DNA from 4 places in the Shewanella sp. GJ50-10 genome. Region 4 is predicted to be linked to each of the others. Evidence: predicted binding sites of a transcription regulator. Region 4 holds the regulator's gene; each other region holds the start of a gene.

Region 1 (3,585 bases), 1.0 Mb from region 4:
GGATTGAAATCCCTGGTGATAGGCCAAAAGAAAAACTTGCTGACAGTTTAGCTGAATTCATTGATGCATTAGCGCCGCGAGTTATGCCGCCAGTCGAGCCCGTGGTTGAAGATAATTATGTTGCTCATCCAGGAATTTGGCAGCGGATGAAAATGATGTGGAATGATTTAGTGAAAGGTAAAAAGTAGTCCTACGTTTGAATCTAATAAAAGCCAGCCCTTGTTTATCAGGTCTGGCTTTTTAATGTTTATTCTAATGGCAATAACAAGTAAACCTATTATGAAACCACAGAACTGTTACTGATGATCCCACGAGATGTTGGATACGATTCTGCAAGGCTCACATCTAAAATGAAACATATCTAATAGTGGGTCATCTAAACGCCATTCCTTTGAGCCGCAACGCGGGCAAGCGCGTTCTTTTTCACTCGCAAGACTTTCACCGCCGACTCGGTAAAGATAATAGTAGGTTGGAATTTTAGTAATAAACTCCACTCTGCCGCGAATATCCCAACCACGTCTGAATAAGTCACTTTTATGGCTGGTTATCTCGTTTAGTGCTGCAAACTCAGCTTGTGTTGCTGCGGCCATTTGCAGTTCATCACAGGCTTGCCACTCGGTTTGCCAACGGATAACTCGCTTATGGTCGCCATTAAATGTAGCTGGGATTTGATACAGTGGGATAGGGAGTAAGTTATCGCCACTTCTTAATGGCGAGCACATATGTACGAAGCTGGTATAAAGCACCTGCCAACTTGGTGCTTCTTCATTACTTTGTTCTGAATTAATGTCTTGGCCAATGTACTTCTCACGTGGTGCAAGTAACTTAGCTTCAGTCAATTGCAGTAAAGCTTGTTTCGTCCATGGGCTGTTATGGCGGCTCGATAAGCTGGTTTTTTCCGGCATTAATAACCGCACTTTAAACTCACCTTCGTTAAAGGCGACAGCAAACTCTCTTCCCAATATTTGACCGTTTGCTCGTAAAGATTCGAGATAGTGGTTAATGGCTTTTTCGGCTGCGGTGATGGTGGTATCCGCAAAACATTCAAATCTTAGCTCTGTGACAAACATGGGGTTTCCGTTTAACTTTTGGGGTTATAAGCGCGATGCGTCAGCGTTATTAGGCAGTGGTTAATTATGGCAATGATTAATAGCGCTAACGATAGTTATTCATTTATTTACGCTTTGTTTTCAAGTTGGGCAATGCGCTCTTCCAATAACGAGATTTTGCTTTCAAACTCGGTTTTCATTTGCTGCATTTGAGTCAGTAGCTTTTGTTCTATGACCTGTGTATCTGTGTCGGCTGCAGACTTATTTGATTCAAGTGCATCACCTAAGTCAGGCAGAGTTTGCCATTGGTCTTTCGGAATGGCTTTAAATTGTTGTAACCCTTGGATAAGCAAAGGCATTGGGACTTTGCCGCCTAGCTTGCCTTTAACTAATGCCATTGTAGGCGTGTGACCATTCATAGCAATGGTTTTAGCCGCTGCGAGGACTTGTTCGATTGGGCTCATAATTGGTGAAAATCCTCATTATTGATTAGTGAAAATACTCAATTAGTTATTGTTTATTAATAAATATTAATAAAATCAAAGGTGTAAAAATTGGCACACTTTTAGCTTATTAATCTATGACAACATTATAACGTATCTCAAAAACAGTTTGAGTAGAAATTACGTGAGAATCATTTTAATAATAAGGAAGTATCATGAAATCAAAATTGGGTTTAGCATTTTTAATGGCTGCAACTAGCCTTTCATTAAGTGGTTGTGTATTTCATGTCGGTGGTAGTGAAGGTAAGCACAGTGATTCTTATTGGGAAACACAGCAACAAACTAACAGAGCCAATTTATCAAAACTCACTATGGGTATGGCGCGAGACCAAGTCACTATATTGATGGGAACTGCTGATTTTAGTGAGGCGTACGTTACTCAAGCTGACGCTGAAAGCCCGAAAAAAGAAGTTAACGTACTCTTTTATCGTACTCAGTGGAGTAAAGGCGACGGCAAGACCACTAAAGATGAATGTACCCCAGTGGTCATCAGTGACAATAAATTAGTCGGTTGGGGCGATACTGCATACCAAAAGATTTAATCTTTACTGACGTAAAAGTACGTCCAGTTGGTCGATTAACTCTGACCACTGGGCGTCTTCAGCCAAACTCTCTTCTAAAAAAGCTTTTTGAGCATGATTCCAAAAATCAGCATCGATTATTTTAGTATTGCCAGTAATAGTATGTTGCGATAGAAATTGTCTTATTGCAGATTGTGATGAATCCAGTCCAAGCTGTTCAAATAAATGAGAAAGCGTCGCAGAGGTCGTGTCCATATTGTTCACCAATTTAAAGTTGAATTTGGTTGCTAAGCCAAGTTTAAGCGTAGGTGACAGAGTTAAAATTGCAATATGTTTCAAACTTGTTAAGTTGTAACTATTAACTTGGCTTAGTAAAGAGTGTAAACATGGAACAGAACACGTTAGAAAAGCATAAAGCTGTTTATTTAACCGCAGAAGATTTACGCGTTGCAGCATCGATAATTTATAACGCCTACCATGATGACCCTTTCTTTATTGAAGCTTTAGCAACAACCAATCAAGCGAGTTATGAGCAAAAGCTGCGAGCGGCAATTCGTGAAGAATTAACTGAGCTTTGGCAACAAGAACAGCCATTGATTGGTTGGTTTGATGACGAAAGGTTGATTGGAGTCGCCTGTGTGATCACTCATCAAGTGCCATTAGGTGAAAGCCGATATTGGCACTGGCGTTTAAAAATGGTGTTGGGTACCGGTTGGAACTCGACTCAGGCGTTAATTAAAAAAGAGCATAGCATTTTAGAAAGCTTGCCGAGTAAGCAATACGGTATTTTGCAGTTTATTGCTTTATCCCCGATAGAACAGAGTAAAGGTAATGGCTCTAAGTTAATACAAGCGGTATTAAGTTGGTGTGATGAGCAGCCGGAATTAGACGGTATTGGCGTTTTTGTTAATAATGCAAAACATGCCGAATTATTTACTCGAGAAGGTTTCAATCATTTATCTGAACTGGCAATTGGCAGTGTTGATGGTGAAATTTTAATTTATCCAAGTAAATAAAGCGAGATAAGGCAATGAGTGACAACAAATATCAAGATTTCAAATCATTTTATCCTTTCTATTTATCTCAGCATCAAGATCCGACTTGTAGAAGGTTGCACTATGTCGGTAGTGCCTTAATCATTGGGTTAATCATCTTCACGCTTATTAATCAGCAATGGTGGCAATTATTGTTATTGCCCATTATTGGGTATGGTTTTGCATGGGTGGGTCACTTTGTCTTTGAAAAAAATAGGCCTGCAACTTTTGAGTACCCATTATATAGCTTACTGGCGGATTGGGTGATGTTTGCACAAATGTTAAAAAAACGACTTAACTTGGGCTCTTCGTCAAGCTAACTGTTACTTCTGCTTGTAAGACTTATCTCACAATGGTGTAGGTTTTCGTGTGTTGTGGATTGTCTTATTTCTCTTTAAAGTTAATTTAATTCATTTTAAACAGGGGTTTACGATTAAATTTCTGATAGTCTGTTTGTGAACTATTTGTTTCATCAAGT
Region 2 (3,585 bases), 2.9 Mb from region 4:
CCCCAAACTGCCCCGCCACGGCTACTGGGCCTGGGAATTTACCCAATGAAGTATTGATGCTGTTGGCTGCAATTGACCAAATCACTAAAAAGACAGTGATGCCAATAACAGGTAGCAATAACGCTTTGCTGGCTTGACTCATTAAAGATAAAAAAGAAGTCACCTTACTTTTATCTATCATTAATCGATCTGTTAACCGTGTAATGCTTGTCATCATGTATTCCTTAACGACTTAACAAGGTTAGTAAGCGGTAAACCCAGCCATTATGTAATCGTTGTGTACTAATCGCTGTTTACTAAAACTGTGCTTACTAACCTTCACCTATAAACCTTTGTTTATTAACCTCGGTTTACTAATTCCCTCATAGGAACAAACGCTTATAGTTTGTCGCCTTGCTTTAAACCAATCGCGAACTTGCTCAAATAATCATTTGGCGCACTGCCGTCATAAACGATGTCATCAATAAAGTGTTGCTGTGGCTTTTTGAAACCGGTTTCTGTTGCAAAATCAGGGAAGTGCTTTGCATCAATGGTTTTGTCATCAATCAGCGACTGTGCAGCTTTTGCGTAAATATCAGGGCGATAAACTTTGGCAGCAATGTCCTTGTACCAAGCGTCAGGCTTATCATCTGAAATCTGTCCCCAACGGCGCATTTGAGTGAGGTACCAAATCGCGTCAGAGTAATATGGGTAAGTGGCGTTGTAGCGGAAAAACACGTTGAAATCAGGGACTGCACGCTTGTCACCTTTTTCATACTCAAAGGTGCCTGTCATGCTGTTTGCAATGACGTCGTAATCTGCGCCAACATAATTAGATTGCGACAGAATTTTAACTGCTGCTGGGCGATTAGCATTATCGTTATCATCTAACCACTTTGCGGCTTTGATCAGCGCTCGGGTTAAACGAATAGTGGTGTTAGGATATTTTTCAGCAAACTCTGCTGTAATCCCAAATACTTTCTCTGGGTTGTCTTTCCAAATTTCATAGTCAGTAACAACCGGTACTCCGATCCCTTTAAATACTGCTTGTTGGTTCCAAGGCTCACCCACGCAGTAACCGTAAATAGTACCGGCTTCAAGGGTTGAAGGCATTTGTGGTGGAGGTGTTACAGACAAGAAAGCTTCAGCATCAAGTTGCCCTGAAGTATCGCCTTTATGCGGTGCATAATAACCTGGGTGAATTCCACCAGCCGCTAACCAATAACGCAGTTCATAGTTATGAGTTGATACTGGGAATACCATGCCCATTTTAAAAGGCTTACCTTCTTCAGTGAACTGCTCAACTACAGGCTTTAATGCATCAGCTTTAATCGGATGAACAGGTTTACCTTCGCTGTCTTTAGCAATATTTGGCTTCATTTTCTTCCAAATATCGTTTGATACAGTAATCGCATTACCATTTAAGTCCATTGAAAAAGGCGTGATAATGTGAGCTTCAGTTCCGTAACCAATAGTAGCTGCAATAGGTTGACCCGCTAGCATATGCGCGCCATCTAAACGTCCATCAATAACCCCATCTAATAACACTTTCCAATTTGCTTGAGCCTCAATGGTGACGTATAAGCCCTCTTCTTCGAAGTAGCCATTTTCGTAAGCAATAGCAATCGGTGCCATATCAGTTAATTTGATAAAACCGAAAGTTAACTCTTCTTTTTCAGGAAAGCCGACTTCCGCCATTGCTGGCACCGCCGCGGTAAACGATACCGCCAATAAGGTATGTTTAAGTGCTTTTTTCCAATTCATCTTTTTATCCTTGTTAAATTTAAAAAGTTAAGTTTTAAATAGGCAAAACAAAAAAAGGCGCCTAATTACTCCTTTAGGAATAATTAAGCGCCTTTGCTTAAATGTGTTATCTGGTTTTCACTCTCATAAATCACGAAACAAGGCTAAATAATCGCCATTAATCGTGACTAACAAGAGACATTAATTTATTTAATAGCTGTATTTTACTATTCAGCAACCGTGCCAACTTAACAACCTATTGTTTTAAATAAAAATATTATTATACAGCAAGGTAGTACCTATAAAGGGTAGTACCAATTTAGTGCGAACTCGATCCTACCGCACCTAAATGGGTAGCCTTAACACAACTACCTACCCTAAAGAGGTGCAATCAAAGTATTTACTAAAACTAAGTTGGATTTTTGTCTCGAGAGCTTTACCCCAAACTTTGTTTAAAAGCTTTGTTTAAGAGCAGATTCAAGCTGAAGTGTTTGATGTTGTGGTAATTCGCCAATCCTTGAAATCGAACGCTGTTGAAATAAAACACTATTGACTTCAAAGGCTATTGAGTTAAAAGCCTATCGAATTAAAAGGCTATTAAATTAAAAGGCTGTTGAATTAAAAGACCTATAGATACGGGAAGGTAATTAGGCCAATAAAAAAGCCACTCAATGAGTGGCTTTAAAACTTAAATCAGTGTTAACAATAGCTATGCCTATATCACTAGCCTAGTACTGCCAGTAATACACCCGCAGCAACTGCACTACCAAGTACACCTGCAACGTTAGGTCCCATGGCATGCATTAACAGGAAGTTTTGCTGATTGGACTCTAAACCTACCTTGTTCACAACTCGGGCGGCCATAGGCACTGCTGAGACACCAGCGGCACCAATCAATGGGTTAATCTTGCCGCCTGAAACCTTAGACATAATTTTTGCCATTGTCACGCCAGCAGCCGTACCAATACTGAACGCTACAGCACCTAATACCAGAATACCTAAAGTCTCAATACGTAAGAACTCTTCAGCCTGTAACTTAGAGCCTACAGCAAGACCTAAGAAGATGGTCACAATGTTGATCAACTCATTTTGTGCTGTGCTTGATAATCTATCAACTACGCCAGACTCACGCATTAAGTTACCTAAACAGAACATCCCTACCAGCGGTGTGGCTGCAGGTAAAAATAGAATAGTCATACCAACAACCATCAACGGGAAGATGATTTTCTCTTTCTTACTCACTTCACGCAGCTGTTCCATCTTGATGCTACGCTCTGACTCATTTGTAAGAAGACGCATAATCGGAGGCTGGATCAGCGGTACTAATGCCATATATGAATATGCAGCGACCGCTATTGCACCCAATAAGTCAGGGGCAAGTTTAGAGGCTAAGAAGATTGCCGTAGGTCCGTCAGCACCACCAATAATCGCAATGGCAGCTGCATCTTGCATGCTAAATTCAAAACCAGGTACTAAGTTAAGGGCAATTGCACCAAGCAAAGTGGCAAAAATACCAAACTGCGCAGCAGCGCCCAATAACAATGTTTTAGGGTTTGCAATCAGTGCACCAAAGTCAGTTAGTGCGCCAACGCCCATGAAAATCAACAATGGGAAAATCCCAGTTTCAATCCCCACGTAGTAGGCATACCAAAGTAAGCCACCTTCGTCGGTAAAACCTGCATTAGGAATGTTCGCTAGAATTGCACCAAAACCAATAGGCACTAAAAGTAGCGGTTCAAATCCTTTAGCGATAGCGAGATAAAGTAATAAACCCCCTATCGCCATCATGAATAATTGATCAGGTGCGAAGTTAGCAATACCCGTCTCAGACCAAAAGGCCATTAATCCTTCCATGCTATCTCC
Region 3 (3,585 bases), 3.8 Mb from region 4:
AGTTACTATAGTGTCGATTATGCTGACATTGGCGATATGGAAAATGACCCTTTTATATCAAAAATAATTAACCAAGGTTTTATTGAACACACCCACCATTAATCTGATTGCGGTAAAAATAGATTTTTAGATCTAAATATACCCGCTCAAGAATACATGTGGTCAAAGGATGCTGACCACTATAGTTAGAACAGCTAGTGTCATAAACACAGCAATAATCAAGGTAATATTCACCTCAGCTTTCGTTACTTGCCTTCATTACCTTGCTTCAATTGCTTTTAGCCCTTTGATAACCCACGAATCCATATAACCTTCTCCTTAAAGCCTAAGCCTTAAAGACTAAGCCCTACCTAAAACCTGAAAACCTAAGCCCTCTGAAATTAATAGAGTTTTTTATTTTAAAAAATAATCATTTTTTTCGATCTAGGATTAAGTTTCGTTTTCCAGTGTCGTTTTAATTAGTGGTAACACCAATAACTTTAATCCTATAGGAAGACATTATGTTATCTGTTCATACTAATACTGCTTCGAACATCGCTCAAAACTCAGTAACTAAAAGCAACGATCTAATGACTAACGCAATGGAGCGTTTATCTACAGGTCTTCGCATCAACAGCTCAGCTGACGATGCTGCTGGTCTACAAATTGCTACTCGTTTAAACGCAAACGTAACGGGCATGGAGCAAGCTAGCCGTAACGTTAACGATGCAACGTCTATGCTACAAACTGCTGATGGCGCACTTGAAGAGTTAACGACAATTGCTATGCGTCAAAAAGAACTTGCTACACAAGCTGCTAACGGCGTGAACTCAGCTGAAGATTTAGCAGCACTTGATGCAGAATTCCAAGAGCTAACTGCAGAAATTACCCGTATTGTTGATGAAACTGAATACTCAGGTAATACACTTTTTGATGCTTTAGATGGTGCTGGTGTTACTTTCCAAATTGGTGCTGGTTCAGCAGAAACATTAGATGTAGCAGTGGATAAAGCTAACTTAGCTGGTGTTACTGATGCCCTAACTGACGGCGATGCAGCAAGAACTGCAATTGATAACCTTGATGATTTCATCACGAATGTTGGTACTGAGCGTTCTACACTTGGTGCTAACATCAACCGTTTAGGCCACACAGAATCAAACTTAGCGAACGTAACTGAAAACACTAAAGCGGCTGCTGGTCGTATTATGGATGCAGATTTCGCTGTTGAATCAGCTAACATGACTAAAAACCAGTTACTAGTGCAAGCAGGTACTTCTGTACTAGCTAATGCAAACCAAAACACTGGTTTAGTGATGGGTTTACTATAATATTTCTTTAAACGAGAAATAACGTAAATTTATATAGGGCCGAAAGGCCCTTTTGTATTTTAGAACCTTCAGCACAATCCCCACCAATTTAAAATTAACATCAAGAAAAGCCACAACACATTAATTTTATTAATAAAAATATCACCTAGACTTCAGCCACCTATTATCCCTGTCGCCTTTAATCACTGATATAAATTCTTTTTCGACACTCGGTGAATCTTACGGAAGCCCAGCTTCCATTAGGTTCAACAAAACGGAAGTTGCCTAACCGACATGACAATCGAAAAAACAAAAAACAGCTATTAAACAATAACTTAATCATTGGCATAAAGATTGCCATTTAGGTCAGTTAGACAATAGGAGTTGCCATGATTTCTGGTATGAGTGCCGCCTCATTTGCTGAGCAATTAGTTGCTGCAGAGCGAATGAGTAAAGATGCGTTGTATAAAACCAATTTAACCAACAGCAAAGCGCAGATTGACGCGTATAAAATTTTAGAAAGCACCTTAAATAAAATGACCAGTAATCTGGACAAATTAGGTGGTGATGGGTTTGAAGGTAAGAGTTCTGAGATTAGTGATGATAGTGCCACCATCACGGTAGACAGTGATGCGCCCGCTGGTGTGTACGATTTATATGTAAAACAACTGGCTCAAGCTCATCAAATCACTAAGTCGTTCGCAAGCGAAGACGAAATTCTACCTACAACAGGTGTGGTCAGCATCGATGTTGGTGGCAATACCATTGATATTGATTTTGCTGAACTTAACTCTTCAGGTAACGCAAAAGTTGGTGATTTACGTGATGCCATTAATAACCACCCTGACAATCCAGGTGTTCAAGCCTCTTTAGTGCGTACGGGTGGCCAAGTTGAGCTAATGCTCACCTCAGAAGAAACCGGCGAAAATAGCACAGTTACCATGGAAATGGGTGGAGTTGACTGGGGAACACAGGAACGCATTGCAGCGCAAGATGCCCAGTTCACGCTTAACGGAATCGATATTACCAGCAGCAGTAATTACCTCGATAACGTGATTGATGGCGTTAACATTGAGCTTAAAAAAACTCACGCTGTCGGTGAAAGTGCCACTATCACTATCGCTTCTGACACCGAAGGTACTGAAAAAGCCGTTAGCGATTTTGTTGACTCTTTTAATGAATTAATGACTCAACTCAATCAGCTGACGCGCTCAATGGGTAGCTCAGTATTAGATGATATCAATGACGACAAAGATAAAGATGATGATGACGATGATGATGATGATGATGAAAACTCATCGGTCACCGAAGATCAACTCGGGATTTTAAAAGGCGATTCAAGCCTACGCATGCTGCAAAACAGTGTTCGTAACGCCGTTTTCGATGAATCACCTAATGGCATGCGCCTATCTGATATCGGCATTGAAATGGGCCGTGACGGCATGCTTTCAATTGATGAAGACAAGCTATCACAAGCAATTTCTAGTGACTCTGATGCTATTAAAGAAATGTTTACTGCCGACGGCGGTTACATTGAAAGAATCGATTCGATTATTGACCCGTTTACCAAAAACAACGGTTACATCGATTTAAAACAGAAGAACCTTGACTCTCAAGTGGCTCAAATCGAAGACAACATGTCTACTCACGATAAACGCATGAGCCAACGCTACCAAATTTTGCTGACTCAATTTACCGCCATGGAAAACACCATTAACAAGTTAAATACGGCTAGTGGCCTATTTTAATTAGGAATAAATGAACAATGTTGAACGAATATGATCCTTTTAATGCTTATAAGCAAACCACATTAGACGCTAGAGTTGCCTCAGCGAACCCACATGAAATGGTGCGGATGCTGCTTGATGGTTTATTAGAAGAAATAGAGCGAACCAGTGGCTTTATGGAACGTAAGAGCTATGAAGATAAAGGTAAAAGTATCAATAAATGTCTCAACATTGTTCATGGTTTAGATTCCATGTTGGATCTTGAAAATGGTGGCGAAGTTGCCACCTCACTAAACCGCTTATACGACTACTGCAGTCGTCAATTGGTGACAGCTAGTGTTGAAAATAGCATCACTGAGCTTACCCCCGTAATTAAGGTCATTACAGATGTCAGAGCCGGCTGGGCAAACCTCAACTAACCAATGGCAACAATTTGAAGTTGCCCTTGTGAAATACGCCAATTTAAAAGATTGGCAAAAAGTAGAAAAGGTGAACGAGTTAATGATGATGGCGCTCACCGTTCAAGGCAAACCCAAAACCCGATCGCAATTATTGGCAAGGCAATCTTTAGC
Region 4 (3,585 bases):
TTTCCCAAGAATTAGACGACGGCCGGATTGGTACTGCAAGCGCAAATGAAATCAAGTATGAACTCGCTACCAGTATTTTGACTTTAAAAGGCAACGCAAAACTTGATCAAGCTGGCAGCCAAGTGACAGGTAACTTGATTAGCTACAATATTGATAAGCAACAATTAATTGCTGAAAGTACTGGTGACGGTAAAGATCGCGTTATTACGATTTTCCAGCCAGAGAACTACCCAGATTTAAATGATTCAAAAGGCAATTCAGAGCAGCCTGAATTAGAATCACCAAAAACTGAAGAGTCAGAAAAGCTCATTGAAGATCAAGCAGCATCAATCAATGAAGTGAAAACAGAAGCTAATAATGCTGAAATAACAGCGACTGAAGTAACTGATACAGAAGCTTCTACGCCTGTAGTCGAAGTGCCTGAAGCAAATGCAGACACTTCAATTGAAGGCCTGCAAATTGAAGACAAGCCAAGTACAGATTCATTACCTGAAACACCAGCGCTAGAGCAAACTCAATAATGACACAAATAACGTTAACAGCTGAAAACTTGGCAAAAAGTTATAAAAGCCGTCAAGTGGTTAAAAATGTCAGCCTGACAGTTAAAACCGGGCAAATTGTTGGGCTATTAGGGCCAAATGGTGCAGGTAAAACCACCACCTTTTATATGGTGGTTGGGTTAGTTAAAAGCGATAAAGGCCGGATATTAATTGATTCTGACGATCTCACCGCAGACCCAATGCACCTTCGTGCTCGAAAAGGCATTGGTTATTTGCCACAAGAAGCCAGTATTTTTCGAAAGCTGACTGTACACGATAATATTATGGCTGTACTACAAACTCGCAAGAGTTTAACCACAGAGCAGCGTATTGAAGAATTAGAGCACTTATTAGAAGAGTTCAATATCACCCATATTCGAGATAGCCAAGGCATGGCATTATCGGGTGGTGAACGTCGCCGAGTAGAAATCGCACGCGCATTGGCAGCCAATCCTAAGTTCATTTTATTGGATGAGCCTTTCGCAGGTGTTGATCCTATCTCTGTGATAGATATCAAGAAAATTATTCAACAATTAAAAAGTCGTGGTTTAGGTGTGTTAATTACAGACCATAATGTTCGTGAAACACTTGATGTGTGTGAGCGCGCGTATATTGTCAGCCACGGAGATTTAATTGCAGAAGGCACGCCTGCTGAAATCTTAGACAATCAGCAAGTCAGGTCAGTATACTTAGGTGAGCAATTCAAGCTATAGTTAGCATTCTTTAGTGCACAATATGGCATTTCGCGACCAGTATCAGTCCCACTTTTTAGCGCTATGTTCTAGACTCAACTTAAGCCAAGGTTCAGCTTAAGCCTAGAAGCAGTTTAAAAAGGTGCTAGACCCACACAATTGTTAGTCGCGATGATGAAATTCAATTAGGGATAAGCGGTAAATGAAAGCCTCACTCCAACTTAAAATGGGTCAACACCTGACAATGACCCCTCAGTTGCAACAAGCCATTCGCTTATTGCAACTTTCCTCATTGGAGCTCCAGCAAGAAATTCAACAAGCACTAGACTCAAATCCACTCCTTGAGCTCGAAGATGAGTTTGCTAAAGCAAAAGAACCTGTAAAAGAGAACGCCCAGCAAACCGATACTGATTTTAGTGACAACAGCCAAGTTACCGTTGAAAAAGACACCTCAACAGTTGATACCACAGAATCATTGACCAAAGAGTCAATGCCTGAAGATCTCCCAATGGACACCACATGGGATGAAGTTTATACCGCCTCTCCTAGCTCAGGTTCTGGGGCAGTTGCTCGTGATGACGATATGCCCTTTCAAGGTGAAACCACCGAAGGCCTTTATGAACATCTTGAGTGGCAAAAAAACCTTACCCCATTTTCAGAAAATGATTTGGTCATCGCCACTGCCATTATCGATGCAGTAGATGAGCGTGGTTATTTAACTCAAACCACCGAAGATATTTTACAAGCTTTAGGTCTTGAAGATATTGAACTCGACGAAGTTGAAGCCGTACTCAAACGAGTTCAGCATTTTGATCCTGTAGGCGTTGCAGCAAGAGATTTAAGTGAATGCTTAATGATCCAACTCGGGCAATACCCTGATGAGATCCCTTGCATCGACAATGTAAAATTGCTCATCGGTGAACACCTTGATTTAATTGCTGGTCGCGACTTTAGATTATTAATGCGTAAAACCAAGCTTAAAGAAGATGATCTACGTGAAGCGATTCAATTTATTCAAACGCTGAACCCTCGTCCAGGCTTACAAATCACTCCTATTAAAGATGAATATGTCATTCCTGATGTGACAGTGTTTAAAAAGAGTGGTCGTTGGGTCGTTGAATTAAATCCAGATAACATGCCAAAAATTGGTGTGAATCAGCAATATGCAGCTATGGCGAAAGGTTCTGCAAATCAGTCAGACAGCCAGTTTATTCGCGGCCATTTACAAGAAGCAAAATGGTTTATTAAGAGTATTGAAAGCCGCAATGAAACCTTATTAAAAGTGGCTAATTGCATTGTGCAATTCCAGCAAGGCTTCTTTGAGTTTGGTGAAGAAGCCATGAAACCAATGGTACTTAATGACATTGCTGAAGCCGTTGAGATGCATGAATCAACCATTTCTCGTGTTACCACTCAAAAGTACATGCACACCCCTCGCGGACTTTTTGAACTAAAATATTTCTTCTCTAGCCACGTTAGTACCGATGATGGCGGAGAATGTTCTTCTACTGCAATTCGTGCCTTTATTAAGAAACTTGTTGCAGCGGAAAACCAGAAAAAGCCACTTAGCGATAGTAAAATGGCGACGCTACTGGCTGAACAAGGGATTAATGTTGCTCGGCGTACGATCGCCAAATATCGTGAAGCAATGCTCATCCCTCCCTCAAACCAACGCAAGAGCTTATAAGCCTTTGTTATTGGAGGATGATCTATGCAAATTAACCTGACTGGGCACCATGTAGAAATCACGCAATCTTTACGTGAGTATGTACAAACTAAGTTTTCAAAGCTTGAACGACACTTCGAACAGATCAATAATGTACACGTTGTGCTCAATGTTCAGAAGCTGCAACAAATTGCTGAAGCAAAATTGCACCTCAAAGGAGGTGAAGTTTTTGCCGTATCTCAGAACGCAGATATGTATGTCGCAATTGACGCCCTGATAGACAAATTAGATCGTCAGGTAATTAAACACAAAGAGAAGTTAATTAAACACTAACGATGGAACTTCGTACCATTCTGCAGCCGGCGTGCACCTCCTGCGCCACGCCGGGCAGTAAGAAAAAAGTACTGGAACTTATCAGCGATTTAATGGCTGCCCAGTACCCAACCCTATCTTCACAGGCTATTTTTGAAAGTTTAATAGCTCGTGAAAAAATGGGTAGTACAGGTATAGGAAATGGCATAGCGATTCCCCATGGTCGATTAACTGATATCGAACAACCGATAGCAATTTTGATCAAGTGTGAAGAAGGCATCGAGTTTGATGCTATCGATAAAAAACCCGTGGATATATTATTTGCGCTGCTAGTTCCTTCTGATCAATGCCAACAGCATTTAAGTACGCTGTCGAC

Evidence for each region. Region 4 encodes sigma-54, which starts transcription at its own class of promoters, with help from an activator protein. Its sites were predicted from a motif close to GTTGGCACGNNNNTNGNNT; they were not measured.
Region 1: AC0L4E_RS05660 (DUF3192 domain-containing protein) is a predicted target of sigma-54. The motif match lies at 1,603-1,621, and genes of this name have one in related genera.
Region 2: AC0L4E_RS13835 (CmpA/NrtA family ABC transporter substrate-binding protein) is a predicted target of sigma-54. The motif match lies at 1,952-1,970, and genes of this name have one in related genera.
Region 3: fliD (flagellar filament capping protein FliD) is a predicted target of sigma-54. The motif match lies at 1,628-1,646, and genes of this name have one in related genera.

The regions. Positions count from the first base shown of each region.
Region 1 covers NZ_JBVVSS010000001.1:1,353,432-1,357,016, forward strand. The annotation lists gene syd (SecY-interacting protein) at 1-188, shown strand, start outside; gene AC0L4E_RS05650 (Zn-ribbon-containing protein) at 297-1,070, opposite strand; gene AC0L4E_RS05655 (hypothetical protein) at 1,178-1,513, opposite strand; gene AC0L4E_RS05660 (DUF3192 domain-containing protein) at 1,708-2,094, shown strand; gene AC0L4E_RS05665 (DUF2789 domain-containing protein) at 2,098-2,328, opposite strand; gene AC0L4E_RS05670 (GNAT family N-acetyltransferase) at 2,460-3,089, shown strand; gene AC0L4E_RS05675 (Mpo1-like protein) at 3,104-3,427, shown strand.
Region 2 covers NZ_JBVVSS010000001.1:3,279,495-3,283,079, forward strand. The annotation lists gene AC0L4E_RS13830 (ABC transporter permease) at 1-181, opposite strand, end outside; gene AC0L4E_RS13835 (CmpA/NrtA family ABC transporter substrate-binding protein) at 379-1,677, opposite strand; gene AC0L4E_RS13840 (sodium ion-translocating decarboxylase subunit beta) at 2,446-3,576, opposite strand; gene oadA (sodium-extruding oxaloacetate decarboxylase subunit alpha) at 3,585-3,585, opposite strand, start outside.
Region 3 covers NZ_JBVVSS010000001.1:4,159,529-4,163,113, forward strand. The annotation lists gene AC0L4E_RS17520 (hypothetical protein) at 1-102, shown strand, start outside; gene AC0L4E_RS17525 (flagellin N-terminal helical domain-containing protein) at 501-1,307, shown strand; gene fliD (flagellar filament capping protein FliD) at 1,676-3,034, shown strand; gene fliS (flagellar export chaperone FliS) at 3,052-3,432, shown strand; gene AC0L4E_RS17540 (hypothetical protein) at 3,401-3,585, shown strand, end outside.
Region 4 covers NZ_JBVVSS010000001.1:341,931-345,515, reverse strand. The annotation lists partial or broken gene lptA (lipopolysaccharide transport periplasmic protein LptA) at 1-236, shown strand, start outside; gene lptB (LPS export ABC transporter ATP-binding protein) at 521-1,252, shown strand; gene AC0L4E_RS01325 (RNA polymerase factor sigma-54) at 1,434-2,918, shown strand; gene hpf (ribosome hibernation promoting factor) at 2,943-3,230, shown strand; gene ptsN (PTS IIA-like nitrogen regulatory protein PtsN) at 3,233-3,585, shown strand, end outside.